2 linked regions of the Paraburkholderia bryophila genome follow. The protein of the gene in region 1 interacts with the protein of each later gene in a pairwise test. Links are inferred from orthologs where the notes say so. Each region holds a gene or a part of one and is shown on either strand. Other genes may lie near its edges. The genes, in order: rplK and prmA.

Evidence for each region.
Region 2: the proteins of rplK (region 1) and prmA interact in binary tests that used the Escherichia coli proteins (3 or more experiments, as listed by UniProt). The link is inferred for Paraburkholderia bryophila from one-to-one orthologs.

What each region holds. Positions count from the first base shown.
Region 1 is NZ_JACCAS010000001.1:3,118,366-3,133,934, forward strand. Bases 12,494-15,232 are described here. They hold rplK (50S ribosomal protein L11), read left to right. Parts: upstream 12,494-13,516; coding sequence 13,517-13,948; downstream 13,949-15,232. Other genes in these bases: secE (preprotein translocase subunit SecE), read left to right, coding at 12,494-12,792; nusG (transcription termination/antitermination protein NusG), read left to right, coding at 12,794-13,351; rplA (50S ribosomal protein L1), read left to right, coding at 13,949-14,647; rplJ (50S ribosomal protein L10), read left to right, coding at 14,950-15,232. In the rest of the region: 1,2-phenylacetyl-CoA epoxidase subunit PaaB, read right to left, coding at 2-286; 1,2-phenylacetyl-CoA epoxidase subunit PaaA, read right to left, coding at 326-1,324; GGD40_RS13860 (NAD(P)/FAD-dependent oxidoreductase), read left to right, coding at 1,541-3,154; GGD40_RS13865 (SGNH/GDSL hydrolase family protein), read left to right, coding at 3,515-4,786; tuf (elongation factor Tu), read left to right, coding at 11,045-12,235; more of secE, read left to right, coding at 12,412-12,493; more of rplJ, read left to right, coding at 15,233-15,453; rplL (50S ribosomal protein L7/L12), read left to right, coding at 15,517-15,569. UniProt on the Escherichia coli protein: Forms part of the ribosomal stalk which helps the ribosome interact with GTP-bound translation factors.
Region 2 is NZ_JACCAS010000001.1:3,384,385-3,400,170, forward strand. Bases 12,023-14,978 are described here. They hold prmA (50S ribosomal protein L11 methyltransferase), read right to left. Parts: upstream 13,974-14,978; coding sequence 13,071-13,973; downstream 12,023-13,070. Other genes in these bases: GGD40_RS15215 (zinc-ribbon and DUF3426 domain-containing protein), read right to left, coding at 12,023-13,022; accC (acetyl-CoA carboxylase biotin carboxylase subunit), read right to left, coding at 13,977-14,978. In the rest of the region: ffh (signal recognition particle protein), read right to left, coding at 1-561; GGD40_RS15165 (cytochrome C assembly family protein), read left to right, coding at 643-1,563; GGD40_RS15170 (PP0621 family protein), read left to right, coding at 1,573-1,908; 1,6-anhydro-N-acetylmuramyl-L-alanine amidase AmpD, read left to right, coding at 1,905-2,501; GGD40_RS15180 (ribonucleoside-diphosphate reductase subunit alpha), read left to right, coding at 3,030-6,026; GGD40_RS15185 (ribonucleotide-diphosphate reductase subunit beta), read left to right, coding at 6,887-8,119; GGD40_RS15190 (hypothetical protein), read left to right, coding at 8,206-8,532; GGD40_RS15195 (histone H1-like DNA-binding protein), read left to right, coding at 8,563-9,249; GGD40_RS15200 (outer membrane lipoprotein), read right to left, coding at 9,550-10,026; GGD40_RS15205 (carbohydrate kinase family protein), read right to left, coding at 10,052-10,990; tpx (thiol peroxidase), read right to left, coding at 11,084-11,584; more of GGD40_RS15215, read right to left, coding at 11,670-12,022; more of accC, read right to left, coding at 14,979-15,344; accB (acetyl-CoA carboxylase biotin carboxyl carrier protein), read right to left, coding at 15,472-15,786. UniProt on the Escherichia coli protein: Methylates ribosomal protein L11.

The sequences.
Region 1 (15,569 bases):
CTTACATGTGGTTGACTTCGTCGGGGAGCGTGTAGAACGTCGGATGGCGATAAATCTTGTCGCCTGCCGGTTCGAACAGCTCCGCCTTGTCTGCCGGCGAAGACGCCGTGATCGCCGAAGACGGCACGACCCAGATGCTCACGCCTTCCTGGCGGCGCGTGTAGACGTCGCGTGCCATGCGCAGCGCCATCGGCGCGTCGGCGGCGTGCAGGCTGCCGCAGTGTTTATGGTCGAGTCCCTGCTTGCTGCGCACGAAGACTTCCCAAATCGGCCATTCCTTGTTCATTGCTGATCTCCTGATGCTGTGTCTGGCCTGCCGCGCGAATCAGGCGGCGTGCTGTTGCGCGCGCTGGCGCTGTTTTTCGGCATGGGCGAGGGCGGCTTCGCGGACCCACGTGCCTTCGTCGTGAGCTTTGACGCGGGTGGCGAGGCGCTCGCGGTTGCACGGGCCGTCGCCGTTGACGACGCGCCAGAATTCTTCCCAGTCGATGTCGCCGTAATCGTGCTGGCCGCGTGCTTCGTTCCACTTCAGGTCCGGGTCCGGCAGCGTGACGCCGAGCACCTTGGCCTGGTCGACGGTGGCGTCGACGAATTTCTGCCGCAGATCGTCGTTCGAAATGCGCTTGATGCCCCATTTCGACGACTGGTTGCTGTGGATCGAATCCTTGTCGCTCGGGCCGAACATCATCAGCACCGGCCACCACCAGCGGTTCACCGCCTGCTGGACCAGTTCGCGCTGCGCGTCGGTGCCGGCCATCATCGACATCAGCGCGTCGAAACCCTGGCGCTGATGGAACGACTCTTCCTTGCAGATGCGGATCATCGCGCGGGCGTACGGACCGTACGTGCAGCGGCACAGCGGAATCTGGTTCATGATCGCCGCGCCGTCCACCAGCCAGCCGATCACGCCGACGTCCGCCCAGGTGGGCGTCGGGTAATTGAAGATGCTCGAATATTTGGCTTTGCCCGAGTGCAGCGCGGCGATCAGCTGATCGCGCGAGACGCCGAGCGTTTCCGCCGCGCTATAGAGATAGAGGCCGTGGCCGGCTTCGTCCTGCACCTTGGCGAGCAGAATCGCCTTGCGCTTCAGGCTGGGCGCGCGCGTGATCCAGTTGCCTTCCGGCAGCATGCCGACGATTTCCGAATGCGCGTGCTGCGAGATCTGCCGCACCAGCGTTTTGCGGTAAGCCTCGGGCATCCAGTCCTGAGCTTCGATCTTGCCGTCTGCGGCCATGACCGCATCGAATTGCGCCTGCTCGGGCGAACTCGCGCCCGCATCCAGCGGGGCGACATTGCCGGGAATATCCAGGGATTGCGTGTACATGGGGACGCTCTCTGCGGAAGTTGTCTGTGTGCGCACAGTATAAGCCAACCGACCGGTCGGTTAATAAATTTTTTGAGACAGACTGACAGTGTTGATAGGGGGCAAGATTTCCGTGACGGAGGGCGTTTCGACGGAGCCGATGCCCCGTGCCGACACTTAACCTATAAAATTGTGAATTGGCCGCGATTTGCGGCCTTCCTGCATCCCCCGGTACTCATGTTACGTCTAAGCGAAATCAAACTCCCGCTCGATCACCCCGATAGCGACCTCGAAGCCGCCGTCCGCGCGCGCCTCGCGGAACTCGGCGTGGGCGCCGACGGGCTTATCCGGTACACCGTGTTTCGTCGCGCGCACGACGCGCGCAAACGCGCCGACATCAAGCTCACGTACATCGTCGACGTCGAGGTCACGGATGAGGCCGCCGCGCTCAAGCGGCTCGCCGACGTGCCGCATTGCGGTGTGACGCCTGACATGGCGTACCGGTTCGTCGCCAAGGCGCCGGCGCAACTGACCGTGCCGCGGCCGGTGGTGATCGGCATGGGGCCGTGCGGGCTGTTCGCCGGGCTGATTCTGGCGCAAATGGGTTTCCGGCCGATCATTCTCGAGCGCGGCAAGGCCGTGCGGGAGCGCACCAAAGACACATTCGGGCTGTGGCGCAAGTCGGTGCTCAATCCGGAGTCGAACGTGCAGTTCGGCGAAGGCGGCGCGGGCACCTTCTCGGACGGCAAGCTTTACAGCCAGATCAAGGATCCGAAGCATTACGGCCGCAAGGTGCTCGACGAATTCGTCAAGGCCGGTGCGCCGGAAGACATTCTGTTCCTGAGCCGGCCGCATATCGGCACGTTCCGGCTGGTCAGCATGGTCGAAAAGATGCGCGCGACCATTCACGAGCTCGGCGGCGAAGTGCGGTTCGAGACTCGCGTCGACGATATCGAGATCGATCAGGGCAAGGTGCGCGGGTTGAAGCTGTCGACCGGCGAGACGCTACGCTGCGATCATGTGGTGCTGGCGGTTGGGCACAGCGCGCGCGATACCTTCCAGATGCTGAACGACCGCGGTGTCTATATAGAAGCGAAGCCGTTTTCGCTTGGATTCCGGATCGAGCATCCGCAGGGTTTGATCGATCGTGCCCGTTTCGGCAAGTTTGCCGGCCATAAGCAGCTGGGCGCCGCCGACTATAAGGTCGTGCATCACAGCAGTAATGGGCGCGCGGTGTATAGCTTTTGCATGTGTCCGGGCGGCACGGTGGTGGCGGCAACGTCGGAGCCGGGCCGTGTGGTGACGAACGGCATGAGCCAGTATTCGCGGGCGGAGCGCAATGCGAACGCGGGGATTGTCGTCGGCATTACGCCGGACGATTATCCGGGCGGACCGCTCGCGGGTATCGCTTTCCAGCGGAAGTGGGAAGAGCGGGCGTTCGAGCTGGGCGGCGGTAACTATATGGCGCCGGGTCAACTGGTCGGCGATTTCATTGCCGGGCGGCCGTCTACGTCGTTGGGTTCGGTGGTGCCGTCGTATAAGCCTGGCGTGCATCCCACGGATCTCAGCACCGCGCTGCCTGACTACGTGATCGAAGCCATTCGCGAAGCTTTGCCGCAGATGGACAAGAAGATCGCCGGCTTTGCGATGCATGACGCCGTGCTGACGGGCGTGGAGACGAGAACGTCGTCGCCGATCCGGGTACGTCGGCGGGATGATTATCAGAGTATGAACGTCGAGGGCTTGTATCCGGCGGGTGAGGGCGCGGGGTATGCCGGCGGGATTTATTCGGCCGCGATCGATGGGATCGAGGTGGCTGAGGCGGTGGCGCTGAAGATGGCGGCTGTTTAAGGGGAGCGGCGGCTGATATTGAGGGTGAAAGGGTGCGGTTGTGGTTGGGCGGTGAGTTGGTCTTGGCGGGAGGGGATGAGGTTGGCGTCTGAGACTTGATGGCCGACGCCCGACGCCCGACGCCCGACGCCCGACGCCCGACGCCCGACGCCCGACGCGCGACGCCCAAGGCCCAAGGCTCAGTGCCCAGCCGCTCGACGGCCAGCACCCAGCACCCAGCACCCAGCACCCAGCACCCAGCACCCAGCACCCAGCACCCAGCACCCAGCACCCAGCACCCAGCACCCAGCACCCAAGGCTCGCCGCGATCGACCTGGCGTTCGGGCACAATGGACGTTTCGCCTTGAACCGACCATCCGAATGACCCTTCGCACCCTGGCTGCCGCATGCGGCGCGGCGCTGCTTGCCCAATTCGCTGTTTCCCTCACCGTTTTCGCCGCCGATGCTCCCGCGCACTGGGTCGCCGCTTGGGCGACCGCGCTGCAGCCGATTCCGCAACGCGTGGACCTGCCGCCTTTGTATCGCGCGCCGGACGTCGCCGGACGCACCGTGCGCCAGATCGTGTATCCGACGCTGTCGGGACGGGCCGCGCGAATCCACCTCAGCAACGAGTACGGCAAGACGCCGCTTACGATCGAAGATTTGCGCATTGCCCGCTCGGCAGGCGGCGCGGCCGCGGTTGCTAATGACGGGGCGCGCGTGACCTTCGGCGGCAAATCTACGGTGAGCATTCCGGCGGGCGGTGAGCTGGATAGCGATCCGGTCACGGTCGACATCGCCGAAGGTGCGCCTTATGCCATCAGCGCATTCATGGGGCCGGATCAGCGGATCGTGGCGTGGCATCGCGTATCGAGCCAGGTCAATTATGTTTCCGCGCCGGGCAATCACGCAGCGGACGCTTCCGCCGAAGCGTTTCGCGGGCGGTTCACCCAATATGTGTGGGTGACGGGGCTATCGGTGGAGGCGGCGCCGTCATCGGCCGCGATCGCCGCCATTGGCGACTCGATCACCGATGGCATGCGCTCCAGCCTGAACCAGAATCACCGCTGGCCGGACGCGTTGGCGCGCCGACTGGCCGGTAGCAGTGACCGGTCAACGGCGATCGTCAATCTCGGCATCAGCGGCAATCGGCTACTGAGCGACTCGCCTTGCTACGGGGACGCGCTCGCCAAACGCTTCGAGCACGATGTGCTCGGGCGGCCGGGCGTCAAGACGGCGATCCTGCTGATTGGCATCAACGACATCAATTTCGCCTCGATGCCGGCTCGGAACGGCCTCGACTGCGACTTCCCGCACACCTCGGTGACGGCGGCCGATCTGATCGCGGGGTACCAGCGGGTGATTGCCGCGGCGCGGCACGCCGGCGTGAAGGTATTTGGGGCAACATTGACGCCGGCATCGCTGCCGGCGCAGCGGGAGAGCATCCGACTCGCCGTCAACCAGTGGATTCGGACCAGCCGTGCTTTTGACGGCGTCGTGGATTTCGACGCGGCGTTGCGTGACCCGGCGCAGCCGGACCGCCTGCGGCGCAACTTCGACAGTGGCGACCACATCCATCCGAGCGACGCTGGTTATGCGGCAATGGCGGACACCGTCCCGCTAGACGCAGTAGTAAATTCCACGCGCAAATGAGTCATGGGAAGATATTTCCATCGAGGCCTTGTCATGTGGCGAATATTCACCTAATATTCGCCTCCTCGTTTGAGAACGAGGGCCGCGGCGGAAACCAGCGGCCGTAGCGTCGACAAGGTTTTAAGCGAAAGCGAAAAAATGTTGTTGACGAAACGAAAAAGAGCCTTCATAATCTCGTTTCTCTGCTGCAGATGCAGCGACGCAGAACGAAGCGGTACCGGGTAGTTGTGAGGTTGACGACAGCGGTGCGGGTTCGGTAGTGGATGCGTAATCGATCTTTAAAAATTAACAGCCGATAAGTGTGGGCGCTTGATGCGAGACGCGAGGTGGATCTTTCGGGGTCTGCCGCAAAGCGAAAGTATCAAGGCTCACACAGTAATGAAAGGAAGGTTTGAGCATCGCAAGATGATCGAACAATTCGTCAGTACGTTGAGTGAGCGACCGGTTCTTAACGGAACCGAAAAACAGTAACAGGTTTGAACTGAAGAGTTTGATCCTGGCTCAGATTGAACGCTGGCGGCATGCCTTACACATGCAAGTCGAACGGCAGCACGGGGGTAACCCTGGTGGCGAGTGGCGAACGGGTGAGTAATACATCGGAACGTGTCCTGTAGTGGGGGATAGCCCGGCGAAAGCCGGATTAATACCGCATACGCTCTACGGAGGAAAGGGGGGGATCTTAGGACCTCCCGCTACAGGGGCGGCCGATGGCAGATTAGCTAGTTGGTGGGGTAAAGGCCTACCAAGGCGACGATCTGTAGCTGGTCTGAGAGGACGACCAGCCACACTGGGACTGAGACACGGCCCAGACTCCTACGGGAGGCAGCAGTGGGGAATTTTGGACAATGGGGGAAACCCTGATCCAGCAATGCCGCGTGTGTGAAGAAGGCCTTCGGGTTGTAAAGCACTTTTGTCCGGAAAGAAAACTTCTGCCCTAATACGGCGGGAGGATGACGGTACCGGAAGAATAAGCACCGGCTAACTACGTGCCAGCAGCCGCGGTAATACGTAGGGTGCAAGCGTTAATCGGAATTACTGGGCGTAAAGCGTGCGCAGGCGGTCCGCTAAGACAGATGTGAAATCCCCGGGCTTAACCTGGGAACTGCATTTGTGACTGGCGGGCTAGAGTATGGCAGAGGGGGGTAGAATTCCACGTGTAGCAGTGAAATGCGTAGAGATGTGGAGGAATACCGATGGCGAAGGCAGCCCCCTGGGCCAATACTGACGCTCATGCACGAAAGCGTGGGGAGCAAACAGGATTAGATACCCTGGTAGTCCACGCCCTAAACGATGTCAACTAGTTGTTGGGTCTTCATTGACTTAGTAACGTAGCTAACGCGTGAAGTTGACCGCCTGGGGAGTACGGTCGCAAGATTAAAACTCAAAGGAATTGACGGGGACCCGCACAAGCGGTGGATGATGTGGATTAATTCGATGCAACGCGAAAAACCTTACCTACCCTTGACATGTATGGAAGTCTGCCGAGAGGTGGATGTGCCCGAAAGGGAGCCATAACACAGGTGCTGCATGGCTGTCGTCAGCTCGTGTCGTGAGATGTTGGGTTAAGTCCCGCAACGAGCGCAACCCTTGTCCCTAGTTGCTACGCAAGAGCACTCCAGGGAGACTGCCGGTGACAAACCGGAGGAAGGTGGGGATGACGTCAAGTCCTCATGGCCCTTATGGGTAGGGCTTCACACGTCATACAATGGTCGGAACAGAGGGTTGCCAAGCCGCGAGGTGGAGCCAATCCCAGAAAACCGATCGTAGTCCGGATCGCACTCTGCAACTCGAGTGCGTGAAGCTGGAATCGCTAGTAATCGCGGATCAGCATGCCGCGGTGAATACGTTCCCGGGTCTTGTACACACCGCCCGTCACACCATGGGAGTGGGTTTCACCAGAAGTAGGTAGCCTAACCGCAAGGAGGGCGCTTACCACGGTGGGATTCATGACTGGGGTGAAGTCGTAACAAGGTAGCCGTATCGGAAGGTGCGGCTGGATCACCTCCTTTCTAGAGCTGAACGTGTCGAACGTTGAGCGCTCACGCTTATCGGCTGTAAATTCAGACAGACTCAGGGGTCTGTAGCTCAGTCGGTTAGAGCACCGTCTTGATAAGGCGGGGGTCGATGGTTCGAATCCATCCAGACCCACCACTGTTTCTGCGGTGGCTGTGCTAACCGGTTGAAGGCACCCTTGAAGTTCATGTGTGACTGGGGGATTAGCTCAGCTGGGAGAGCACCTGCTTTGCAAGCAGGGGGTCGTCGGTTCGATCCCGTCATCCTCCACCAATCATCAATGCATAGCGTTCTGCGGAAGTACTGCAGAGGGTTGTGCATTGGCGATTGAGCCAGTCAGAGTGATACGTGGTTATAGCAATCATGATATCGGCTGTCGTTCTTTAACAATCAGGAAGAAGTAGTAAAGAGATTCACGAAAGGCTATCTAGAGATGGGTAGGCGAGTAGGTGAATCAGGGTTGTGATTGTATCAATGTATGAAAAGGTAATCGAAAGATTGCCTTGGAATACGGCGCAACACGAATACTCAACCTGTAACGATGTGGCCCGCGCTGCGTTCCGAGTGAACGCGGTGTGAGACACACCCGTTATAGGGTCAAGCGAACAAGTGCATGTGGTGGATGCCTTGGCGATCACAGGCGATGAAGGACGCGGTAGCCTGCGAAAAGCTACGGGGAGCTGGCAAACGAGCTTTGATCCGTAGATGTCCGAATGGGGAAACCCACTCCGAATGGAGTATCCATGACTGAATACATAGGTCATGCGAAGCGAACGCGGTGAACTGAAACATCTAAGTAACCGCAGGAAAAGAAATCAACCGAGATTCCCAGAGTAGTGGCGAGCGAAATGGGACCAGCCTGTACTCTTTATCTTCATTGTTAGTCGAAGGCTCTGGAAAGTGCCGCCATAGCAGGTGATAGCCCTGTAGACGAAAACAGCGAGGAAGAACTAGGTGTACGACAAGTAGGGCGGGACACGTGAAATCCTGTCTGAAGATGGGGGGACCATCCTCCAAGGCTAAATACTCGTGATCGACCGATAGTGAACCAGTACCGTGAGGGAAAGGCGAAAAGAACCCCGGGAGGGGAGTGAAATAGATCCTGAAACCGCATGCATACAAACAGTAGGAGCCTCCTTGAGGGGTGACTGCGTACCTTTTGTATAATGGGTCAGCGACTTACATTCAGTGGCAAGCTTAACCGATTAGGGCAGGCGTAGCGAAAGCGAGTCCGAACAGGGCGATTCAGTCGCTGGGTGTAGACCCGAAACCAGGTGATCTATCCATGGCCAGGATGAAGGTGCGGTAACACGTACTGGAGGTCCGAACCCACTAACGTTGAAAAGTTAGGGGATGAGCTGTGGATAGGGGTGAAAGGCTAAACAAACCTGGAAATAGCTGGTTCTCTCCGAAAACTATTTAGGTAGTGCCTCGTGTATCACCTTCGGGGGTAGAGCACTGTCATGGTTGTGGGGTCCATTGCGGATTACTACGCCATAGCAAACTCCGAATACCGAAGAGTGCAATCACGGGAGACAGACATCGGGTGCTAACGTCCGGTGTCAAGAGGGAAACAACCCAGACCGCCAGCTAAGGTCCCCAAATATTGCTAAGTGGGAAACGAAGTGGGAAGGCTAAAACAGTCAGGAGGTTGGCTTAGAAGCAGCCATCCTTTAAAGAAAGCGTAATAGCTCACTGATCGAGTCGTCCTGCGCGGAAGATGTAACGGGGCTAAGCAATATACCGAAGCTGCGGATGCACATTTATGTGCATGGTAGGAGAGCGTTCCGTAAGCCTGCGAAGGTGCATTGAAAAGTGCGCTGGAGGTATCGGAAGTGCGAATGCTGACATGAGTAGCGATAAAGGGGGTGAAAAGCCCCCTCGCCGTAAGCCCAAGGTTTCCTACGCAACGTTCATCGGCGTAGGGTGAGTCGGCCCCTAAGGCGAGGCAGAAATGCGTAGCTGATGGGAAGCAGGTTAATATTCCTGCACCATTGTTAAATGCGATGGGGGGACGGATCGCGGAAGGTTGTCCGGGTGTTGGAAGTCCCGGTCCTTGCATTGGAGAAGGCGCTTAGGCAAATCCGGGCGCGGAATTCAAGGGTGCGAGGCCATTCACCTAGGTGAAGAAGCAATCGGAAGTGGTTCCAAGAAAAGCCTCTAAGCTTCAGTTTAACAAGACCGTACCGCAAACCGACACAGGTGGGCGAGATGAGTATTCTAAGGCGCTTGAGAGAACTCGGGAGAAGGAACTCGGCAAATTGGTACCGTAACTTCGGGATAAGGTACGCCCCTGTAGCTTGACTGGCTCGCGCCAGAAGGGTGAAGGGGTTGCAATAAACTGGTGGCTGCGACTGTTTAATAAAAACACAGCACTCTGCAAACACGAAAGTGGACGTATAGGGTGTGACGCCTGCCCGGTGCCGGAAGATTAAATGATGGGGTGCAAGCTCTTGATTGAAGTCCCGGTAAACGGCGGCCGTAACTATAACGGTCCTAAGGTAGCGAAATTCCTTGTCGGGTAAGTTCCGACCTGCACGAATGGCGTAACGATGGCCACACTGTCTCCTCCCGAGACTCAGCGAAGTTGAAGTGTTTGTGATGATGCAATCTCCCCGCGGCTAGACGGAAAGACCCCATGAACCTTTACTGTAGCTTTGCATTGGACTTTGAACCGGTCTGTGTAGGATAGGTGGGAGGCTATGAAGCGTGGACGCCAGTCTGCGTGGAGCCATCCTTGAAATACCACCCTGGTTTGTTTGAGGTTCTAACCTTGGTCCGTAATCCGGATCGGGGACAGTGCATGGTAGGCAGTTTGACTGGGGCGGTCTCCTCCCAAAGTGTAACGGAGGAGTACGAAGGTACGCTAGGTACGGTCGGAAATCGTGCTGATAGTGCAATGGCATAAGCGTGCTTAACTGCGAGACCGACAAGTCGAGCAGGTGCGAAAGCAGGTCATAGTGATCCGGTGGTTCTGTATGGAAGGGCCATCGCTCAACGGATAAAAGGTACTCTGGGGATAACAGGCTGATACCGCCCAAGAGTTCATATCGACGGCGGTGTTTGGCACCTCGATGTCGGCTCATCTCATCCTGGGGCTGTAGCCGGTCCCAAGGGTATGGCTGTTCGCCATTTAAAGAGGTACGTGAGCTGGGTTTAAAACGTCGTGAGACAGTTTGGTCCCTATCTGCCGTGGGCGCTGGATATTTGAAGGGGGCTGCTCCTAGTACGAGAGGACCGGAGTGGACGAACCTCTGGTGTACCGGTTGTCACGCCAGTGGCATCGCCGGGTAGCTATGTTCGGAAGAGATAACCGCTGAAAGCATCTAAGCGGGAAACTCGCCTTAAGATGAGATATCCCCGGGGCTTCGAGCCCCTTGAAGGGTCGTTCAAGACCAGGACGTTGATAGGTCAGGTGTGGAAGCGCAGTAATGCGTTAAGCTAACTGATACTAATTGCCCGTAAGGCTTGATCCTATAACAGGTGTGTCTCTCTCGACACACGGTTGAGATCAGTGTTGTGCAATACAGGCACAGCCCAAAGTAATACCGAGAGGCATCCTCTCAACTACTTCTTCCAGATTGGCTGTATTGCCCAAAGGGCAGTGCGGCAACAAGTCATGCCTGATGACCATAGCGAGTCGGTACCACCCCTTCCCATCCCGAACAGGACCGTGAAACGACTCCACGCCGATGATAGTGCGGATTGCCCGTGTGAAAGTAGGTAATCGTCAGGCTCCCAAGCAGCAACGCAGAAACCCCACCCCAAAAGGTGGGGTTTCTGCGTTTACGGCAGCGCTGAACTTACTATAAGTGAGAGCTATGAGTTTGGAACGGTCAAGCAGGCCTTGACAACAAGCGGTTGTTCCCTCATAATCATCAGTTCTCTGCGGAGGGGTGCCCGAGTGGCTAAAGGGGGCAGACTGTAAATCTGTTGGCTTACGCCTACGTTGGTTCGAATCCAACCTCCTCCACCAGAATGCAAGTTGCGGCAGTTGCTGGGAATCGATGAATTCTTGCGGGTGTAGCTCAATGGTAGAGCAGAAGCCTTCCAAGCTTACGACGAGGGTTCGATTCCCTTCACCCGCTCCAGCAACATAGAAGTAGCGCCCATGTGGCTCAGTGGTAGAGCACTCCCTTGGTAAGGGAGAGGTCGGCAGTTCGATCCTGCCCATGGGCACCAGAAGTACTCGGTGATTGTTTGCGCGCGGCGCAACGTACGGATAAATCCTCTTAGGAGTCGAAAATGGCCAAGGGTAAGTTTGAGCGGACCAAGCCGCACGTGAACGTCGGCACGATCGGTCACGTTGACCACGGCAAGACCACGCTGACGGCAGCGATCACGACGGTTCTGACCAAGAAGTTTGGCGGCGAAGCGAAGGCATACGACCAGATCGACGCGGCGCCGGAAGAAAAGGCACGCGGTATCACGATCAACACGGCACACGTCGAGTACGAAACGGCTAACCGCCACTACGCACACGTCGACTGCCCGGGCCACGCTGACTATGTGAAGAACATGATCACGGGCGCAGCGCAGATGGACGGCGCGATCCTGGTGTGCTCGGCTGCAGACGGCCCGATGCCGCAAACGCGTGAGCACATCCTGCTGGCGCGTCAGGTTGGCGTTCCGTACATCATCGTGTTCCTGAACAAGTGCGACATGGTGGACGACGCTGAGTTGCTGGAACTGGTCGAGATGGAAGTTCGCGAACTCCTGTCGAAGTACGACTTCCCGGGCGACGACACGCCGATCATCAAGGGTTCGGCCAAACTGGCGCTGGAAGGCGACACGGGCGAGCTGGGTGAAGTGGCGATCATGAATCTGGCCGATGCGCTGGACACGTACATCCCGACGCCGGAGCGTGCAATTGACGGCGCGTTCCTGATGCCGGTGGAAGACGTGTTCTCGATCTCGGGTCGTGGCACGGTGGTGACGGGTCGTATCGAGCGTGGTGTCGTGAAGGTCGGCGAAGAAATCGAAATCATCGGTATCAAGCCGACGGTGAAGACGACGTGCACGGGCGTGGAAATGTTCCGCAAGCTGCTCGACCAGGGTCAGGCAGGCGACAACGTTGGTATCCTGCTGCGCGGCACGAAGCGTGAAGACGTGGAGCGTGGCCAGGTTCTGGCGAAGCCGGGTTCGATCAACCCGCACACGCACTTCACGGCTGAAGTGTACGTGCTGAGCAAGGACGAAGGTGGCCGTCACACGCCGTTCTTCAACAACTATCGTCCGCAGTTCTACTTCCGTACGACGGACGTGACGGGCTCGATCGAGTTGCCGAAAGACAAGGAAATGGTCATGCCGGGCGACAACGTGTCGATCACGGTGAAGCTGATCAACCCGATCGCGATGGAAGAAGGTCTGCGCTTCGCAATTCGCGAAGGCGGCCGTACGGTCGGCGCTGGTGTAGTTGCCAAGATCCTCGAGTAACGCCAGATAGTTCTCGTTGATCGGTGGTTTCGGGGTTGGCGATGTCGTCAACCCCAAATGGTTTAGGGGTATAGCTCAACTGGCAGAGCGTCGGTCTCCAAAACCGAAGGTTGGGGGTTCGATTCCCTCTGCCCCTGCCAAATCTCGCGTCATATGTGACGCTTCGTTAAGGTGTTATGGCGAATCCTTCCGTCGAAACTGTAAATACATCCGGCGACAAGCTGATGCTCGTCGCGGGCGTATTGTTGGTCTTGGCCGGGTTCGTGGGGTTCTTCTGGCTCAACGGCCAGGAATGGTACATCCGCGGAGCCGCCTTGGCTGTTGGTGCGATAGCGGGTGTTGCAGTCGGTCTTCTCTCCGCGCCTGGCAAGGGTTTCATCGCTTTCGCCAAAGATTCGTACAAGGAAGTTCGTAAAGTTGTCTGGCCGACTCGCAAAGAGGCGACCCAAACAACGCTCGTAGTATTCGGCTTCGTGTTCGTCATGGCTATCTTTCTTTGGGTGAGTGATAAATCCATCGAATGGGCGATTTTCTCGGTGATTCTGGGTTGGAAATAATATGAGTGATACTCCGGCATCCCCGAGCGGCAAGCGTTGGTATGTGGTGCACGCCTACTCTGGAATGGAGAAGAGCGTGCAGCGCGCGCTTCAAGAGCGTATCGAGCGCGCTGGTATGCAGGACCAGTTCGGTCAAATCCTCGTGCCGACTGAAGAAGTTGTCGAAGTGAAGGGCGGTCACAAATCGGTGACCGAACGTCGTTTCTTCCCGGGCTATGTACTCGTGGAAATGGAGATGACAGACGAAACGTGGCACCTCGTGAAAAACACGGCAAAGGTCACCGGTTTCGTTGGCGGAGCGCGCAATCGACCAAGTCCGATTTCTCCTCGGGAAGTCGAAAAGATCATGTCGCAGATGCAGGAAGGTGTGGAAAAGCCGCGCCCGAAGACCCTGTTCGAAGTAGGCGAGATGGTGCGAGTGAAGGACGGTCCGTTCACAGATTTCAACGGCAGCGTCGAAGAAGTGAACTACGAAAAGTCGCGTGTGCGTGTCTCGGTTACAATCTTTGGCCGCGCAACGCCGGTCGAGCTGGAATTCGGCCAAGTCGAAAAGTTGTGATCCAGAATTCTACGGGGTGCGCCGACCGGCGCACCCCGTATTTCGCGCTTACGGTCCGCGTAATGACCGTTGAGGAGCGCAAGTAGTCAATTTTTAGACGAACGCGCGCTACTACTCACTGAGCGCTCGCATGCATTAAAGCAGCGTTCCAACGAGGTTTTCAACATGGCAAAGAAAATCATTGGCTTTATTAAGCTGCAGATTCCTGCAGGTAAAGCCAACCCGTCGCCGCCGGTCGGTCCGGCGCTGGGCCAGCGCGGCCTGAACATCATGGAGTTCTGCAAGGCGTTTAACGCGCAGACTCAAGCTATGGAACCGGGTCTGCCGATTCCAGTTGTGATTACCGCATTCGCGGACAAGAGCTTCACGTTCGTTCTGAAGACGCCGCCGGCTACAGTTCTGATCAAGAAGGCAGCGAAGATCGACAAGGGTTCGAGCAAGCCGCATACCGACAAGGTCGGCAAGATCACCCGCGCTCAAGCTGAAGACATCGCCAAGGCCAAGATGCCTGATCTGACGGCAGCTGATCTGGACGCAGCGGTTCGTACGATTGCTGGTAGCGCCCGCTCGATGGGCATCACCGTGGAGGGCGTGTAAATGGCTAAGCTTTCGAAGCGTCTGCAAGCATTTGCAGCCAAGGTTGATCGTCAAAAGCTGTACGCAATCGACGAAGCTCTGTCGCTCGTGAAGGAATGCGCAAGCGCGAAGTTCGACGAGTCGATCGACGTCGCAGTGCAACTCGGCATCGACGCGAAGAAGTCGGACCAAGTGGTTCGTGGTTCGGTCGTGCTGCCGGCAGGTACCGGCAAGTCGGTCCGCGTCGCTGTGTTTGCGCAGGGCGAAAAGGCTGAACAAGCGCGCGCAGCTGGTGCGGAAATCGTCGGCATGGAAGATCTGGCTGAACAAGTCAAGGCTGGCAAGCTGGACTTCGACATCGTGATCGCTTCGCCGGACACGATGCGCGTCGTCGGTACGCTCGGTCAGATCCTCGGCCCGCGCGGCCTGATGCCGAATCCGAAGGTTGGTACGGTTACGCCGGACGTCGCGACTGCAGTGAAGAACGCCAAGGCTGGTCAGGTGCAATTCCGTGTCGACAAGGCTGGTATCATCCACGCGACCATCGGGCGCGCTTCGTTCGAGCCGACGGCTCTGCGTAGCAACCTGAATGCTCTCGTCGACGCGCTGCAAAAGGCGAAGCCGGCAACGAGCAAGGGTGTCTACCTGCGCAAGGTTGCGCTGTCGAGCACGATGGGTGTTGGCGTTCGCGTCGACCAGGCATCGATCGCAGCACAGTAAGAAATTTCATCGCCTCGACGAAAATCGAGGCGGTTTTATGGGCTTTGGGCGGTTGCGAAATGGCAGTCTGCATTGCGCAACCGGTTGTCAAAGACCGTTGGTGGGCACGCATCAGGTAGGCGAGTCCTTAATGTAAAGCCAACGCAGATGGCGAACCCGAAAAGGTTTTGTAGTGATGAAGCTGGTTGATACCTGCAGCAATGCGGGTGTCGGGCGGTTGAAATACTCCTGACTGGTCGGACGCCGTTATTGAACGCGGTACACAAGGCGCACGCTGCGTGTATCGAATCTGGAGGTTAACCGTGCCACTTAACAAAGAAAGCAAGCAGGCCGTCGTCGCTGAGGTTGCCGCGCAAGTCGCGAAAGCCCAGACCGTGGTTCTGGCTGAGTATCGTGGAATCGCGGTTGGCGATCTGACCAAGCTGCGCGCGAAAGCGCGTGAGCAACAGGTTTACCTTCGCGTGTTGAAAAACACGCTGGCGCGTCGCGCTGTCGAAGGTACCCCGTTTGCTTCGCTGGCAGAGCAGATGACTGGTCCGCTGATCTACGGCATCTCGGAAGATGCAATTGCTGCTGCTAAGGTCGTCAACGACTTCGGCAAAACCAATGACAAGTTGATCATCAAGGCTGGTTCCTACGAAGGCAACGTGATGGACAAGGCTGGCGTGCAAGCGCTGGCAAACATCCCGAGCCGCGAAGAACTGCTCTCCAAGCTGTTGTACGTTATGCAAGCACCTGTTTCCGGCTTTGCGCGCGCTTTGGCCGCGCTGGCAGAAAAGAAACAAGGCGAAGAAACCGCTGCTTAACGCACTTCAGTCGAGCGTGATTGATCGCTGGCTGTATCCGAATTCAATTTAGGAGTATTTCAAATGGCAATCGCAAAAGATGACATCCTCGAGGCAGTAAGCTCGATGTCGGTTCT
Region 2 (15,786 bases), 270 kb from region 1 along the record:
GTAGTGACGCTTGGCCCAATCCACCGCGGCGCGCGCGATGTCGACCGGCTTCTGATCGGGTTCCGACGGGAAGAAGTCCGCGCCGACCTGCTCGGTCACCATCTTCAACTGCGCGATAGCAGCGGGACGGTAGACGTCGCACGAAACGGTGAGGACCTTCTTCTTGTACTTTTCGCGCAGCAGCTTGGCGAGCTTGCCGACCGTGGTGGTCTTACCCGCGCCCTGCAGACCCGCCATCAGGATGATGGCCGGCGGCGTGACGGCGAGGTTGAGTTCGACAGCCTTGCCTTCGTAGTCGCCGCCGATGATCGCGGTCAGCTCGCGCTGCACCACGCCCACCAGCGCCTGACCCGGCGACAGGCTGCTGATGACTTCTTCGCCGAGCGCCTTCTCCTTCACCTTGGCGATGAACTCGCGCACGACGGGCAGCGCCACGTCGGCCTCGAGCAGCGCCAGGCGAACCTCGCGCAGCATTTCCTGGGTGTTCGCCTCGGTGAGCCGGGCTTCGCCGCGCAGCGTCTTGACGACGCGCGCCATCCGTTGAGTCAGATTGTCGAGCATGGGGAGCGATGAACAGTGCGGCCCGGGCAGCGCGCGAAGTGGAAGACGTCGCGGAGTAGGGGCCTAGTGTAAACTTCGAATATGGATATTGTACTGTATGCCCTCACTGCGCTCCTCTACGGCGGTTTAGCCGTGGCCGGCTGGCGCTCGCACCGGCACGCCGCCGTGCGCCCCATGCTCGAGAGCGTGCCGCCGGTGCCCGCCGCGGTCAGCGCGCCGGCCGCCTCGGGCATGAGCTCGGCCGGCCGCGCACTACTAGGCGTGGCGCTGGCCGCGCACGGCGTGCTGCTGCACACCACCATCTTCCCGCAGAACGCGATGGTGTTCGGCTTCGCGTTCGCGCTGTCGGCCATGTTCTGGCTCGGCGCCGGCATCTACTGGATAGAGAGCTTTTTCTTTCCGCTCGACGGGCTGCGTCTGCTGGTGTTACCGCTCGCCTGCGTCGCTTCGCTGATGCCGTTGGCGTTCGGTGGCGTGCGCGTGCTGCCGTATTCGGCCGCGCCGTTGTTCAAGCTGCACTTCCTGATCGCCAACATCGCGTATGGTCTGTTTGCGATCGCGGCGCTGCACGCCATTCTGATGCTGCTGGTCGAGCGGCGTTTGCACGCCATGCGCGGCGGCGGTATGGCGCAGCGGCATGCGGCCGCGGCCGGCAACGGCTGGCTGTCGAGCTGGCTCGACACGCTGCCGCCGCTTTTGACATTGGAAAAGCTGCTGTTCCGCCTGATCGGCGCGGGCTTCGTGCTGCTCACGCTGACCTTGCTGTCGGGCATTCTGTTTAGCGAGCAACTGGTCGACCGTGCATTGCGGCTCGATCACAAGACCGTGTTCGCGATTCTTTCGTGGGTGATGTTCGGCGCGCTGCTGACCGCGCGCAAGGTGTCGGGTTGGCGCGGTCGCGCGGCCCTGCGCTGGGTGCTGGCGTCGTTCGTCGCGCTGTTGCTGGCGTACGTCGGCAGCCGTTTCGTCTTCGAGGTGCTGTTGCACCGTGCTGTAGTGTGAGCGTATTCCATGCGACAAATATTTCTGCTGATCCTGTTGTTCGTCGTCGGCCAATGGCTGGTCAAGGCGCTGCGTCGTCATGACGCGCAAACCACGCAGCGCACCGGCGGCGCCGGCGCGGGAGCGAACGGTGCGCCAGGCCAGCAAGCCGGTGCCAATGGCGCCGCTCGTCCGGCGGGTCAAGCTCAAGCGCGGCCGCAACTCGCCGAGCCGATGATCCGCTGCGTCGAGTGCGGCGTGCATGCGCCGAAGAGCGATTCCGTGGTGGTGGCGGGGCAGCCGTTCTGCAGCGCCGCGCACGCGCAGCGGCACAGCGCGCGTCCGTCGGGCCGCGACGCTCGATGAGCGGCGCGTTCACCGTCGATGCCGACGGTTGGGTCGCCGCCGCCAGTCAACTCCGTTCGCCGAATTTCGAAGCGCGGCCCGACGGCGCCGTGCCGACGCTGATCGTCGTTCACAACATCAGCCTGCCGCCGAACGAGTTCGGCGGCACGGCAATCGCGGAGCTGTTCCTCAACACGCTCGACTGCGACGCTCACCCGTACTACGACACTCACCTGCGCGGCGTGCGGGTCTCGGCACATTTCGTGATCCATCGCGACGGCGCGCTCGAGCAATTCGTGTCGTGCAACGAGCGCGCGTGGCACGCGGGGCCGTCGAATTTTTTCGGCCGTGAGCGCTGCAATGATTTCTCGATCGGTATCGAGCTGGAGGGCAGTGACACCGCTGCTTTCGAAGCGGCGCAATACCGCACGCTCGGCGCCCTCGTGAACGCGCTGAAGGCCCGCTATCCGGTCGAGGCGCTCGCCGGTCACTCGGACATTGCCCCGGGTCGCAAGACCGATCCGGGTCCGCATTTCGAGTGGCAACGTCTGCAGCGTGACACCGCGCTCGACGCTCAGTATTTCCCCTATCTCAAGTTTTCCGCGAACTCGTAACGCCCCTTTGCGCGACCTTGCGTGATGCGAGGAGAGCAAGGCACAGCCTTGTTCTCCGGGGAGGTACGCCGCGCCGCGCTATCCAAAAGTCAACCCATTCAAAGCAAATAAAACGATTTGACCTGTCTCGAATCTCCACTATACTTGGTGCCAGAAATTCGGTTTCACACCATATCTTGTGTTGGCTGTGTATAACTGTGTGGATAACCGAGTGCATAAATCAGCGGCGCCCCGCTCTCCGAGCACGGCGCCGCAAGCATTCCAGGCAGTGAAAAAATTCCTGCGGCGCGGCCGGTCAAGACCAACCGGCGGCATCCAGAAGCATTCAGGGAAGGGGCATAGCCAGTGATCGCGACGCATACGACGAAGACCGTTTTCAATTCGAATCAGGCTTCGTCGCCGTCGCATCCCGCCAACCGGCTCAGCCAGCCTCTTTCCTGCACCCTATCGCTTGCGCACGCGGCGGCGCAGCGTTCGTTTTAATCCGCGGCAATCACCGCACCATTTCCAGGACCAGGAGCTTTGCACATGCAAACCACCGACAACGCGACGACCCGCTATGAGGGTTCACCGACCGGCCAGGCCTTCGGCCAGGCACAAGGCGCACAGGCGCTCGCGCCGCAAGCGACGCTCGCCGACTACAAGGTGATCCGCCGCAACGGCGGCGTCGTGTCGTTCGAGCCGTCGAAAATCGCCATCGCCGTGACGAAGGCATTCCTGGCCGTCAACGGTGGTCAAGGCGCGGCTTCGGCGCGCGTGCGCGAACTGGTCGAGCAACTCACGCAGAGCGTGGTGCGTGCGTTGGTGCGCAGCCGCCCGAACGGCGGCACGTTCCATATTGAAGACATTCAGGATCAGGTCGAACTCGCGCTGATGCGCGGCGGCGAGCACAACGTCGCGCGCGCCTACGTGCTGTATCGCGAGAAGCGCACCCAGGCGCGCGGTCATGACGAGCAGATCGTCGCCAACACGCCGGGTCTGAACGTGACCGACAACGGCGTCACGCGTCCGCTCGACATGGCTGCGCTGCGCGGCGTCATCGAATCCGCTTGCGCGAATCTGGGCGACGCCGTGAGCGCCGACCCGATCATCGCGGAAACGGTCAAGAATCTGTACGACGGCGTGCCGATGACCCAGGTCTACGACTCGGCGATTCTGGCTGCCCGCACGATGATCGAAAAAGACCCGGCCTACAGCCAGGTCACCGCGCGCATCCTGCTGCACACGATCCGCCGCGAAATCCTCGAAGACGAAGTCACGCAAGGCGAAATGGCAGAGCGTTACGCCGAGTACTTCCCGCAGTTCATCAAGCGCGGCATCGGCGCCGGCCTGCTCGACGACAAGCTCCAGCAGTTCGACCTGAAGCGCCTGGGCGCCGCGCTCGACAACAGCCGCGACCTGCAATTCGGTTACCTCGGTCTGCAAACGCTGTACGACCGCTACTTCCTGCATCACGACGGCGTGCGGATCGAAATGCCGCAGGCATTCTTTATGCGTGTCGCGATGGGCCTGTCGCTGAACGAGATCGACCGCGAAGCGCGCGCCATCGAGTTCTACAACATTCTGTCGAGCTTCGACTTCATGTCGTCCACGCCGACGCTGTTCAACTCGGGCACGCATCGCTCGCAACTGTCGTCGTGCTACCTGACCACGGTCGACGACGACCTCGACGGTATCTACGAAGCGCTGAAGGAGAACGCGCTGCTGTCGAAGTTCGCCGGCGGTCTGGGCAACGACTGGACGCGCGTGCGTGCGCTCGGCTCGCACATCAAGGGCACCAACGGCAAATCGCAAGGTGTCGTGCCGTTCCTGAAGGTTGTCAACGACACGGCCGTCGCCGTGAACCAGGGCGGCAAGCGCAAGGGCGCGGTGTGCGCGTACCTGGAAACGTGGCACCTGGACATCGAGGAATTCCTTGAGCTGCGTAAGAACACCGGCGACGACCGTCGTCGCACGCACGACATGAACACGGCGAACTGGATTCCCGACCTGTTCATGAAGCGCGTGATGGAAGGCGGCGACTGGACGCTGTTCTCGCCGTCCACCTGCCCGGACCTGCACGACCTGTTCGGCGCGGAATTCGAAACGGCTTACACGGCTTACGAAGCGAAGGTCGCGCGCGGCGAGATCAAGCTGTTCAAGACGCTGCCGGCGGCGCAACTGTGGCGCAAGATGCTGGGCATGCTGTTCGAAACCGGCCACCCGTGGATCACGTTCAAGGATCCGTGCAATGTGCGCTCGCCGCAACAGCACGTCGGTGTCGTCCACTCGTCGAACCTGTGCACGGAAATCACGCTGAACACCAGCGACGCCGAAATCGCCGTCTGCAACCTGGGCTCGGTGAACCTCGTCGCCCACCTGAAGGAACAGGCCGACGGCACGCTCGTGCTCGACCACGACAAGCTCAAGCGCACCATCAGCGTCGCGATGCGCATGCTCGACAACGTGATCGACATCAACTACTACGCGGTCGCCAAGGCGCGTAACTCGAACCTGAAGCACCGTCCGGTCGGCCTCGGCATCATGGGCTTCCAGGACTGCCTGCATCTGCTGCGCACGCCGTACGCGTCGCAAGAGGCGGTGGCGTTCGCCGATACGTCGATGGAAGCGGTCTGCTACTACGCTTACTACGCGTCGACGGAACTGGCGCAAGAGCGCGGCCGTTACTCGAGCTACCGCGGCTCGCTGTGGGATCGCGGCATCCTGCCGCAAGACTCGGTGAAGCTGCTGGCCGACGCGCGTGGCGGTTACGTGGAAGTCGACTCGAGCGAGTCGATGGACTGGACCGAACTGCGTTCGCGGGTCGCCCAGTACGGCATGCGCAACTCGAACTGCGTCGCGATCGCGCCGACGGCGACGATCTCGAACATCATCGGCGTGTCGGCTTGCATCGAACCGACGTTCCAGAACCTGTATGTGAAGTCGAATCTGTCGGGCGAATTCACGGTGGTCAACGACTACCTGGTGCGCGACCTGAAGGCGCGCGGTCTGTGGGACGAAGTGATGGTCGCCGACCTGAAGTACTTCGACGGCACGTTGTCGCGCATCGACCGGATTCCGGCGGACCTGCGCGCGATCTACGCGACCGCGTTCGAACTCGATCCGGTGTGGCTGGTTGAAGCGGCTTCGCGTCGTCAGAAGTGGATCGACCAGGCGCAATCGCTGAACATTTACATGGGCGGCGCGTCGGGTAAGAAGCTCGACGAGGTCTACAAGCTCGCCTGGGTGCGTGGTCTGAAGACGACCTACTACCTCCGCACGATGGCGGCGACGCACGTCGAGAAGTCGACGGTGGCGCACGGTCAACTGAACGCGGTGAGTTCGGGCGGCGGCGAAGGTTCGGGTGGCGCGGCTGGCGGCGCAGCGGGTGGCTTCGGCGCGAACGGAGGCGGCGCAACGCCGGGCGGCTTTCAGGCTGCAGCGGCCACGTCAGCAGTCGTCGAAGCAGCGCCGGAAGCGGATGGTCCGGTCTGCATGATGCGTCCGGGCGACGCAGGTTTCGACGAGTGCGAAGCTTGCCAGTAAGCGTTGCCAACAAGCGCTGCGGGTGAGCGCGAAGCAGATAGCGGGAGCGTTGCTTGCTGACGGGTTGTAGGTAGTCACCCGAATGCGGCGAGCAACGCAGCTCGATGCGATGAAGCCGTGGTGACGCAGACGAGTGAAGTCGACGAGCGGTGCGGTGAAAGAAGTCGAAGTCGCGCCGCTCGTCGACGGGCAGTGAAGCAGGGCAGGCGACTGAAGTCGCGAGGCGCCGGGTCGGTGGAAACTCGGAGAGGCCTCAGTGGTAGATCAGCAGCCAGTAGTCAGCAGTCGGCAACACCCGACGAAGCGCGCGGCACAGCGCGCTTGAGCAAACGCTTCGATCGATGGGCCGATCAACGCAGCCGGCCCGATGCATCGCTCGACACGACATTGAACTTCACTTCGCTTGCGCTGACGAACAGACAGACGCGGGCGCGGACGCAAGCAGAGATAGACGAACGCAAGCGAAACGCAGACGCGTAGCAGACACGCCGAGCAGAGCGTCGCAGTAGTAACGCGGAGCACCGCGAGACCTCTGCGGAGCGAGGCGAAAAGCAACGCAACGAGCAACGCAGAGAGCAACGCGACACAGCAAAACGCAACCGCAAGATGCTGCAAACGCACTCCGCAATACAGATAGATAGAGCAGCGAAACGTCGCATCGACACGTTGCTCTTCGAGCTCGCGAAGCATCTCGACGACACACGTTCAACACGCTTCACGCGAGGCGACTCACACAGTCTGTTGAACAAAGTGTTGTATGAACGTAGCAACGCGAATCGAAAACAGGATTTTTCATCAGCGAACTCTTTTATCGCTCGTGAAAAGATGGTACAAACCGTTCTAAATTGATGGTGACATTTATGCTTAACTGGGATGACGAGATCACTGCCGTACCTCCCTCGAGCGGCGCGCAACAAGATGTGTTGCGCAGCGCTGCGGGATCGGCTGTCGGTTCGCAAGTCGGAATGCGTTCCGCTCCTCATGCTCCCTCGGATCGAAACGTCTTCGCTCCTCAAGATGTTTTCGAAAGCGGTATCGCCGCGGCTCATGCTGCTGGAACGGCTGCCGTTTCCGAAGCGCGGGTCAACGTCGCCGACAAGCGCATCATCAACGGCCAGACCGACGTCAATCAGTTGGTGCCGTTCAAATACAAGTGGGCGTGGGAAAAATACCTGGCGGGTTGCGCCAACCACTGGATGCCGCAAGAAGTGAACATGTCGCGCGACATCGCCTTGTGGAAAGACCCGAACGGTCTGACCGAAGACGAGCGCCGCATCGTCAAGCGCAACCTGGGCTTCTTCGTGACAGCGGATTCGCTGGCCGCCAATAACATCGTGCTGGGCACCTACCGCCACATCACGGCGCCCGAATGCCGCCAGTTCCTGCTGCGCCAGGCGTTCGAAGAGGCGATCCACACGCACGCTTATCAGTACATCGTCGAATCGCTGGGCCTCGACGAAGGCGAAATCTTCAACGCGTATCACGAAGTTGCCTCGATCCGCGCGAAAGACGAATTCCTGATTCCGTACATCAATGTGCTGACCGATCCGGGCTTCAAGACCGGTACGCTCGAGACAGACCAGACGCTGCTGCGCTCGCTGATCGTGTTCGCCTGTGTGATGGAAGGCCTGTTCTTCTACGTCGGCTTTACGCAAATCCTGGCGCTCGGCCGTCAGAACAAGATGACCGGCGCGGCGGAACAGTACCAATACATCCTGCGCGACGAGTCGATGCACTGCAATTTCGGCATCGACCTGATCAACCAGATCAAACTCGAAAACCCGCAACTCTGGACGGCTGAGTTCCGCGCGGACATCCGCGAGATCTTCAAGCAGGCGGTCGAACTCGAATATCGTTACGCGGAAGACACGATGCCGCGCGGGGTGCTCGGCCTCAACGCGTCGATGTTCAAGAGCTATCTGCGCTTCATCTGCAACCGCCGTTGCCAGCAGATCGGTCTCGATCCGCTGTACCCGAACGAGGAAAACCCGTTCCCGTGGATGAGCGAAATGATCGACCTGAAGAAGGAACGCAACTTCTTCGAGACGCGAGTGATCGAATATCAGACTGGCGGCGCGCTGACCTGGGAGTGATCCGGGTTCGTGCTGCAGATGCATTCATTGATGGGGATGCCGCAGGCCTTCGCCGCGGCAATTTTGGTTAGGAGCAGAACCGCCTGATGCAAAGCTTGCCCGGTGCGCCGCGTGCCTTCGCGGCCCACAAACATGACTGGCACTTTGCGAACCCTTCAGTGGGATGGGCAAACTTCCCCCCGGAAAAAGCCGTCGGCGTGATCGCCGGCGGCCCGATCAAGCAATTGCCGGCGTTGAGTTTCAACGCCGAACAGATCTGGCGCGCGGTGCCTTTCGGCACGGCGCGCCTTACCGCATTCATTAGCGTAAGCGCGCAGCACCTGCGTACGCCGATGAATAGCTCGCTTCGTAGCGCGCGCCCTGAGAAGCGTCCGCGGGAAGCGGGTTTTGACGAAGGGTGGTGTTTGAACTGACTCTCATCTGAAAACCTGAAGGAGAAAATGATGGCAACTATCAAGAAAGCAGTCGCTAAGAAACCCGCAGCCAAGAAGGTTGTAGCAAAGAAGGCTGCGCCGGCTAAGAAGGCTGCTCCGGCGAAGAAAGTCGCTGTTAAGAAAGTCGCAGTGAAGAAGGTTGCAGCGAAGAAGGCAGCACCGGCGAAGAAGGTTGCAGCGAAGAAAGCTGCTCCTGCCAAGAAGGTTGCTGCAAAGAAAGTCGCAGTGAAGAAGGTTGCAGCAAAGAAGGCAGCGCCGGCGAAGAAAGCAGCACCGGCAAAGAAAGTCGCAGTGAAGAAGGTTGCAGCGAAGAAGGCAGCGCCGGCCAAGAAGGCCGCAGCGAAGAAGGCTGCACCGGCTAAGAAGGCTGCTGCGAAGAAGGCTGCGCCTGCCAAGAAGGCTGCCGCGAAGAAGGCTGCGCCTGCTGCGAAGAAGGCTGTTGCCAAGAAGGCTGCGCCTGCTGCGAAGAAGGCTGCTCCCGCTGCCAAGAAGGCCGCTCCCGCGAAGAAGGCTGCACCGGCGAAGAAGGCTGCCGCTCCTGCGAAGAAGGCTGCTCCTGCGAAGAAGGCTGTCGCCAAGAAGGCTGCACCTGCACCCGCAGCGACGTCCGTCACGAGCGCAGCACCGGCAGCGACGGTGAAGACCGCGCTGAACCCGGCAGCAGCATGGCCGTTCCCGACGGGCAGCCGTCCGTAAGCGGTAGCTTGAGCTTGAGAAGTACTTCGACACATCGCGCGATGTGTCCGATGATCGAGTAGCGCTTAAGGTAGGTTGAGAGCGCTACTCGGTCAGGGTCCCGTTGCCGGTTTCCGGCGACGGGACTTTTTTTTGCCTGGCGTCTGGACTTGAAGCCTGCTGCCCGGCGCGCTGCGTTTGCCTGGCGTCGCTGGTCGAAGCTGAAACCTGCGGGCGAAAAAAAACGCATGCACAGGGGAGGGCATGCGTGTGAGGTCGCCGCGGCGGCGGCCTGAGCCTTGCCGCGCGAGAGGGGAAACTTTAGTGTGTGACGCGCGTCACGCCGCCGCTCGACAGGAGTCGCACGCGGTCGCCGGCACGGAAGATCTCGCCGGTGGCGCTCTGCGTGATGGCGCGCATGTCGCCGTTATCGAGTCGCACGGTGATCTCGAGGCCGTCATGCACCGCGACGCCGTTCTCGACCGCATTGCCGGCGACGGCACCCGCGAGGCCGCCGATGATGCCCGTGACGATCGAACCGCGGCCGCCGCCGAGCGCACTGCCGGCCACCGCACCCAACGCGCCGCCGCCGATTGCGCCAAGGCCGCTCGGCTGACCGTTGTTCGAACTGATCTTGACGGCGCGCACGCTGTCGACCGTGCCCATGCGGACCGTTTCTTCGCGCTGCGCTTGCGACGCCGTATAGACGTCGGCGGAACTGCTGTTATACGCACACCCCGACATGGCCAGTGAACCGGCGATCAAGGCGGCCACGACCAGGCGACTCGTTGTTCTCATTCCCTAACTCCAATAGCTTTCGGTATTACGGCAGGTCGTATCCGAACGCCTGCTTGAACCGTTCGTTGATCTCCGCCCGCGTGGGCGCGTAGTTTTGCGGGCCTTGGCATTCGATCTTCAGCGCGCCCATCAGGCTTGCCAGACGGCCGGTGGTTGCCCACCCGAGCTTGTTCTCGATGCCGTACAGCAAGCCGCCGCGAAACGCGTCGCCGCAACCGGTCGGATCGAGCACTTGCTGTGCCTTGACCGGCGGAATGTCTTCGACGCCGCCGGTATGATGGATCTGCGAACCCTGCTCACCGAGCGTGACGATCAGCGCTTCGACCTTGCCGGCGATCTCTTCGATCGACCAACCCGTTTTGTTGCTCACCAGTTTGGCTTCGTAATCGTTGACAGCTACATAAGTAGCAAGTTCAATCATGCGCCGCAGTGTCGCGCCGTCGAACAGCGGCAAACCTTGACCCGGATCGAAGACAAACGGCACGCCCGCCGCGGCCAGGTGCTCCGAATGCTGGACCATGCCGTCGAAGCCGTCGGGCCCGACGATCGCGAGCGTGATGCCTTTTGCTTCATCGGCGCGATTCAGATGCGACTGCATCATCGCGCCCGGATGGAACGCGGCGATCTGGTTGTTCTCGAGGTCCGTGGTGATCATCGCCTGGGCCGAGTGCGTGTCCGGCACCACCAGCACGTTTTCAGTCGACAGGCCGAGCGCCTTGAAGCGGTCCATGTACAACTGCGCGTCGACCGCGCCGAGCGTGCCCATGATGCGCGCGTCGCCGCCCAGCAGATGCAGCGCGTAAGCCATGTTGCCCGCGCAGCCGCCGAACTCGCGGCGCATGGTCGGCACCAGGAAACTCACGTTCAGGATATGGACCTGCTCCGGCAGGATGTGCTCCCGGAAGCGGCCTTCGAAAGTCATGATGTTGTCGTAGGCGAGCGAGCCGCAAATCAGCGTAGCCAAGGCGAGGGTTCCTGTGAAAACAATAAAGAAAGCGCGCGACGATACGACAGCGCCGCGCATGAAGCGCGGCGCCGGGGTTCGTGCGCGAAGGTTTTACTTCAGCGCGGCGAGGGCTGCGTCGTAGTTCGGCTCGTCTTTGATTTCACCGACCAGTTCAGCGTGCACGACCTTGTCGTTCTCGTCGACCACCACCACGGCGCGCGCCGTCAGGCCGGTCAGCGGGCCGCTCGTCACGTCGACACCGTACGCTTGCGCGAACTCGTGACCGCGGAACGTGGACGCCGTGACGACGTTCTCGATGCCTTCGGTCGTGCAGAAGCGCGACGCGGCGAACGGCAGGTCGCCCGACACGACGATCACGGCCGTGTTGGTCAGCTTCGCGGCGGCTTCGTTGAACTTGCGGGTCGACGTTGCGCAGGTCGGCGTGTCGAGGCTCGGGACGATGTTCAGCACCTTGCGCTTGCCGGCGAAATCGGCGAGCGACAGCGACTTCAGATCCTTGCCGACCAGCGAGAAAGCGGGGGCGTTCTGGCCCACCGACGGGAACGTGCCGGCTACGTCGATCGGGTTGCCACCCAGCGTGACTTGACTCATGTTCTTGTGCTCCGGAAATTCGTCAGTGTTGACGATAGATGCGACGGTGAATGCGCCCGATCATGGCCGGGCGCGCGAGGATGCGTTACGGATAAAAAATCTGTACGCGGAAATTGGAGGCGACCGCGTTGCCGGTGTCGAGATGCACGATCATCGTCTGCGTGCTGCGGGCCGGCAGGCCGGCCGCGATCGGAGTGCCGGGCGGGACGTAGTCTTGCGGCCACAGCACGCGGCGCACGGCGACGTTGTTCTGATCGTCGAGCAGCGTGAGTTCGATAGCGGGGTAGGCCAGCGCCACGTTGAAGCGGTTGCGCAGCGGCATCTTCAGTTCGAGCTTGTGCGGGCCGTCGATCTGCCGGAGATCGGACGGTTCGACCTGCAAGCCGTCGATGTCGTGCGGCGGCGTGACGAGGCAGCCGAGTTGCGCGCAAGCTTTTGCATAGAGCGTCTGCGTGCTCGGGAAGTAGACCAGCACGGTTTCGCGCTGCCACCAGGCGAGCTGCGCAAGCAGCGCCAGCACCAGCAGCACGGCCACCACCGAACCGGCGATGATCCAGCCCAGGCGCCGCGGCTCGGCCGGGCGGGTTTCGCGCACGACCGGGAACGGATCGACGCCGTCGTTCACCGGGTGAACGGAGAACGGCTCGCCACTGGATGCGGCCGCCGCGCCGGAGAAGGCAGTCGGGTCGTCGGTCGCGGAGGCGGAGGTGTTGGCGGTCGATGCGCCGAAGCGCGCCGTCGTGCCGCCGTCGGCATCGGCATCGGCGTCGGTTTCGGCTTCGGCGATAGCGGCGCCGGCCGCCACGCCTGCACCAGCTCCCGCAGCAAAACTGGCTGCGTTAAAACGCGGTTCATTATCCGGGATGCCATGCAGACTGGCCGACTCGGGCAGAACGGGTTCGTCCAACGAAGGTTCGGAAGACCGATCGGTCTTGTGCCAAACCCGCGGCGCGTCTTCAGCCGGCGGCTCGGTCCGGTAGGCGAACGGTTCGAGCGGTGCGTCGGCCAGCACCGGTTCGCCGTCTGGTGGAACCGGCGTGCTGAATGCGCTGGCAGGCAGATCGGGTTCGTGAGCGTGATGCGGCGTGACCGCTATGCCCGCGCTAGTGGAAACCGGCGAGAGCGGCACATTGTGGGTGTCGTGCAGCAGGCGATTGTCGACCGCGGCGTCGGGCGTTGGCGCCCACGGATCCCACGCTTCAGCGCTGAAATCGGGGCTCCTGGCGCGAACGCCGGATAACGCTTCGATCGCAGCAGCGGCTTCGACGGGTTTGGCGGTGGAGAAGTCGCCGCCTTCGGTGACGTCGAACAGACTGCTCGAGGCGTCGAATACTTCATGGCAATGCCCGCAGCGCACGAGGCCGCGGCGCAGCGCGAGCTGCGCCGGTTGCAGGCGGAAGACGGTTTCGCAGAAGGGGCAACGCGTTGCCAGGAGCATATTGAGCCGATAAGCCGAAAGGCCGTTGGTTGGACAATACGCCTTATTCTAATGGCTTTCGCGGCGCGTTCCCGACAGACATACCCAACCTTCGTGTTCGCGCCATACGCCGATATCGATCCACTGCGCGTAGACCTGCGCGACTTCGTCCGCCTGGCGCGCCAGAATGCCGGACAACGCGATCTTGCCGCCCGGCTTGACCTTCGACGCCAGCATCGACGCCATCAGCTTGAGCGGGTTGGACAGAATGTTGGCGACCACGATGTCGAATTCGCCGCTCGGGCAGGCGTCCGGCAAACCGTACGTGACGTCCGCGCGGTTGCGTTCGCTGTTCTGACGCGCCGACTCGACCGCTTGCGGATCGATGTCGATGCCGAACACCGGACTCGCGCCGCACTTCTGCGCGAGGATCGCGAGAATGCCGGAGCCGCAACCGTAGTCGAGCACCGACTGGCCGGCCTGCACCGATTGCTCGAGCCATTCCATGCACAGACGCGTGGTGGGATGGCTGCCGGTGCCGAACGCGAGGCCCGGATCCAGTTCGAGCACGAGCGCTTCGGGATCCGGCGCGTCATGCCACGACGGCACGACCCAGATGCGCTCGCCGATCTTGATCGGATCGAACTGCGACTGTGTGAGCCGCACCCAATCCTGGTCTTCGACTTCCCGCACCTTGAACGACGGCGCGTTCGCGAGGCCAATTTCGTTGGCTGCGGCGGTCAGCAGCAGCGCCGGTTCGTGTTCCGGCGCGAGCAGCGCGATCACGCGCGAACGTTGCCACGCGCTGCGATCCGGCGTGAGACCGGGCTCGCCGAACAGCGGCTGCTCGTCGGGCGTATCGGCGTCCGCATCTTCCACCGACACGGACAACGCGCCCAACTCGAGCAGCGCGTCGGAAAATTCTTCCGCGTGCTCGCGCGCCAACTCGACGATCAATTCCCGGTAGCTCATGACTTACGCTTCTTCCGGTGCGGCCTGCTGCTTCGCGGCCAACCGGTTTTCGAGGTAGTGAATGCTGGTGCCGCCTTCGACGAACTTCGCGTCCAGCATCAGTTCGCGATGCAGCGGGATGTTGGTCAGAATGCCTTCCACCACCATTTCCGACAGCGCGATACGCATCCGGTTGATTGCCTGTTCGCGCGTCGCACCGTAAGCGATCAGCTTGCCGATCATCGAATCGTAGTTCGGCGGGACGAAATAGCCGTTGTAGGCGTGCGAATCGACGCGAATGCCGGGACCGCCCGGCATATGCCACGAGGTCAACCGACCCGGCGACGGCGTGAACTTGAACGGATCTTCCGCGTTGATCCGGCATTCGATCGCATGACCCTTGAACACGATGTCGCGCTGACGGAAGGCGAGCTTCTCGCCGGCCGCGATGCGGATCTGTTCCTGCACGATGTCGACGCCCGTGATCAGCTCGGTCACCGGATGTTCGACCTGCACGCGCGTATTCATTTCAATGAAGTAGAACTCGCCGTTTTCGTACAGGAACTCGAACGTACCCGCGCCCAGATAGCCCATCTTCTTGCAGGCGTCGGCGCAACGATCGCCGATCCGTTCGATCAGGCGGCGCGCGATACCCGGCGCCGGCGCTTCTTCGATCACTTTCTGGTGACGACGCTGCATCGAGCAGTCACGCTCGCCGAGCCACACCGCGTTCTTGAACGAATCCGCGAGGATCTGAATTTCGATGTGCCGCGGGTTCTCCAGGAATTTCTCCATGTAGACCTGCGGATTGCCGAATGCGCGGCCGGCTTCTTCACGCGTCATGTTGACCGCGTTGACCAGCGCCGCTTCCGTGTGGACCACGCGCATGCCGCGGCCACCGCCGCCGCCGGCGGCCTTGATGATGACCGGATAGCCGACTTGGCGGGCAATCTTGACGATCTCTTTCGGATCGTCCGGCAACGCGCCTTCCGAACCCGGCACACACGGCACGCCGGTCTTGATCATGGTCTGCTTGGCCGTGACCTTGTCGCCCATCATCCGGATCGTTTCCGGGCGCGGGCCGATGAAGGTGAAGCCGGACTGTTCGACGCGCTCGGCGAAGTCGGCGTTTTCCGACAGGAAGCCGTAGCCCGGGTGGATCGCTTCGGCGTCCGTCACTTCAGCCGCGCTGATTAGCGCCGGCATGTTCAGGTAGCTCAGATTCGAAGGCGCCGGGCCGATACAGACCGCCTCGTCGGCGAGCTTCACGTACTTGGCTTCCTTGTCGGCTTCCGAATAGACGACGACGGTCTTGACGCCGAGCTCGCGGCACGCGCGCTGGATGCGGAGCGCGATCTCGCCACGATTGGCAATGAGGATTTTTTCAAACATAGCGGTTTTTCGACTCATCAATAGGCGCCCGGCCGGTCACGGTGCAGGCTGCCTCAGAGGATCGGTCGCGCGCCCCGGGAGGGCGGACGCGCGGGCGGCAGGCGCAAAAAGCGCAAAGCGTGCCGCGTTAGCCGACCACGAACAGCGGTTGGCCATACTCGACCGCCTGGCCGTTATCGACGAGGATTTCCTTCACCACGCCGGCCTTGTCCGACTCGATCTCGTTGAGCAGCTTCATCGCTTCGATGATGCAGATCGTCTGGCCTTCCTTGACCGTGTCACCCACCTGAACGAACGGCTCGGCGCCCGGCGACGGCGCGAGGTAGAACGTGCCGACCATCGGCGACGTCACCACGTGACCTTGCGGGACGACCGGCGCCGGCGTAGCCGGAACGCCTGCTGCGGCAGCGGCCGGCGCTTCGCCGCCCGGGAACGGAGCCGG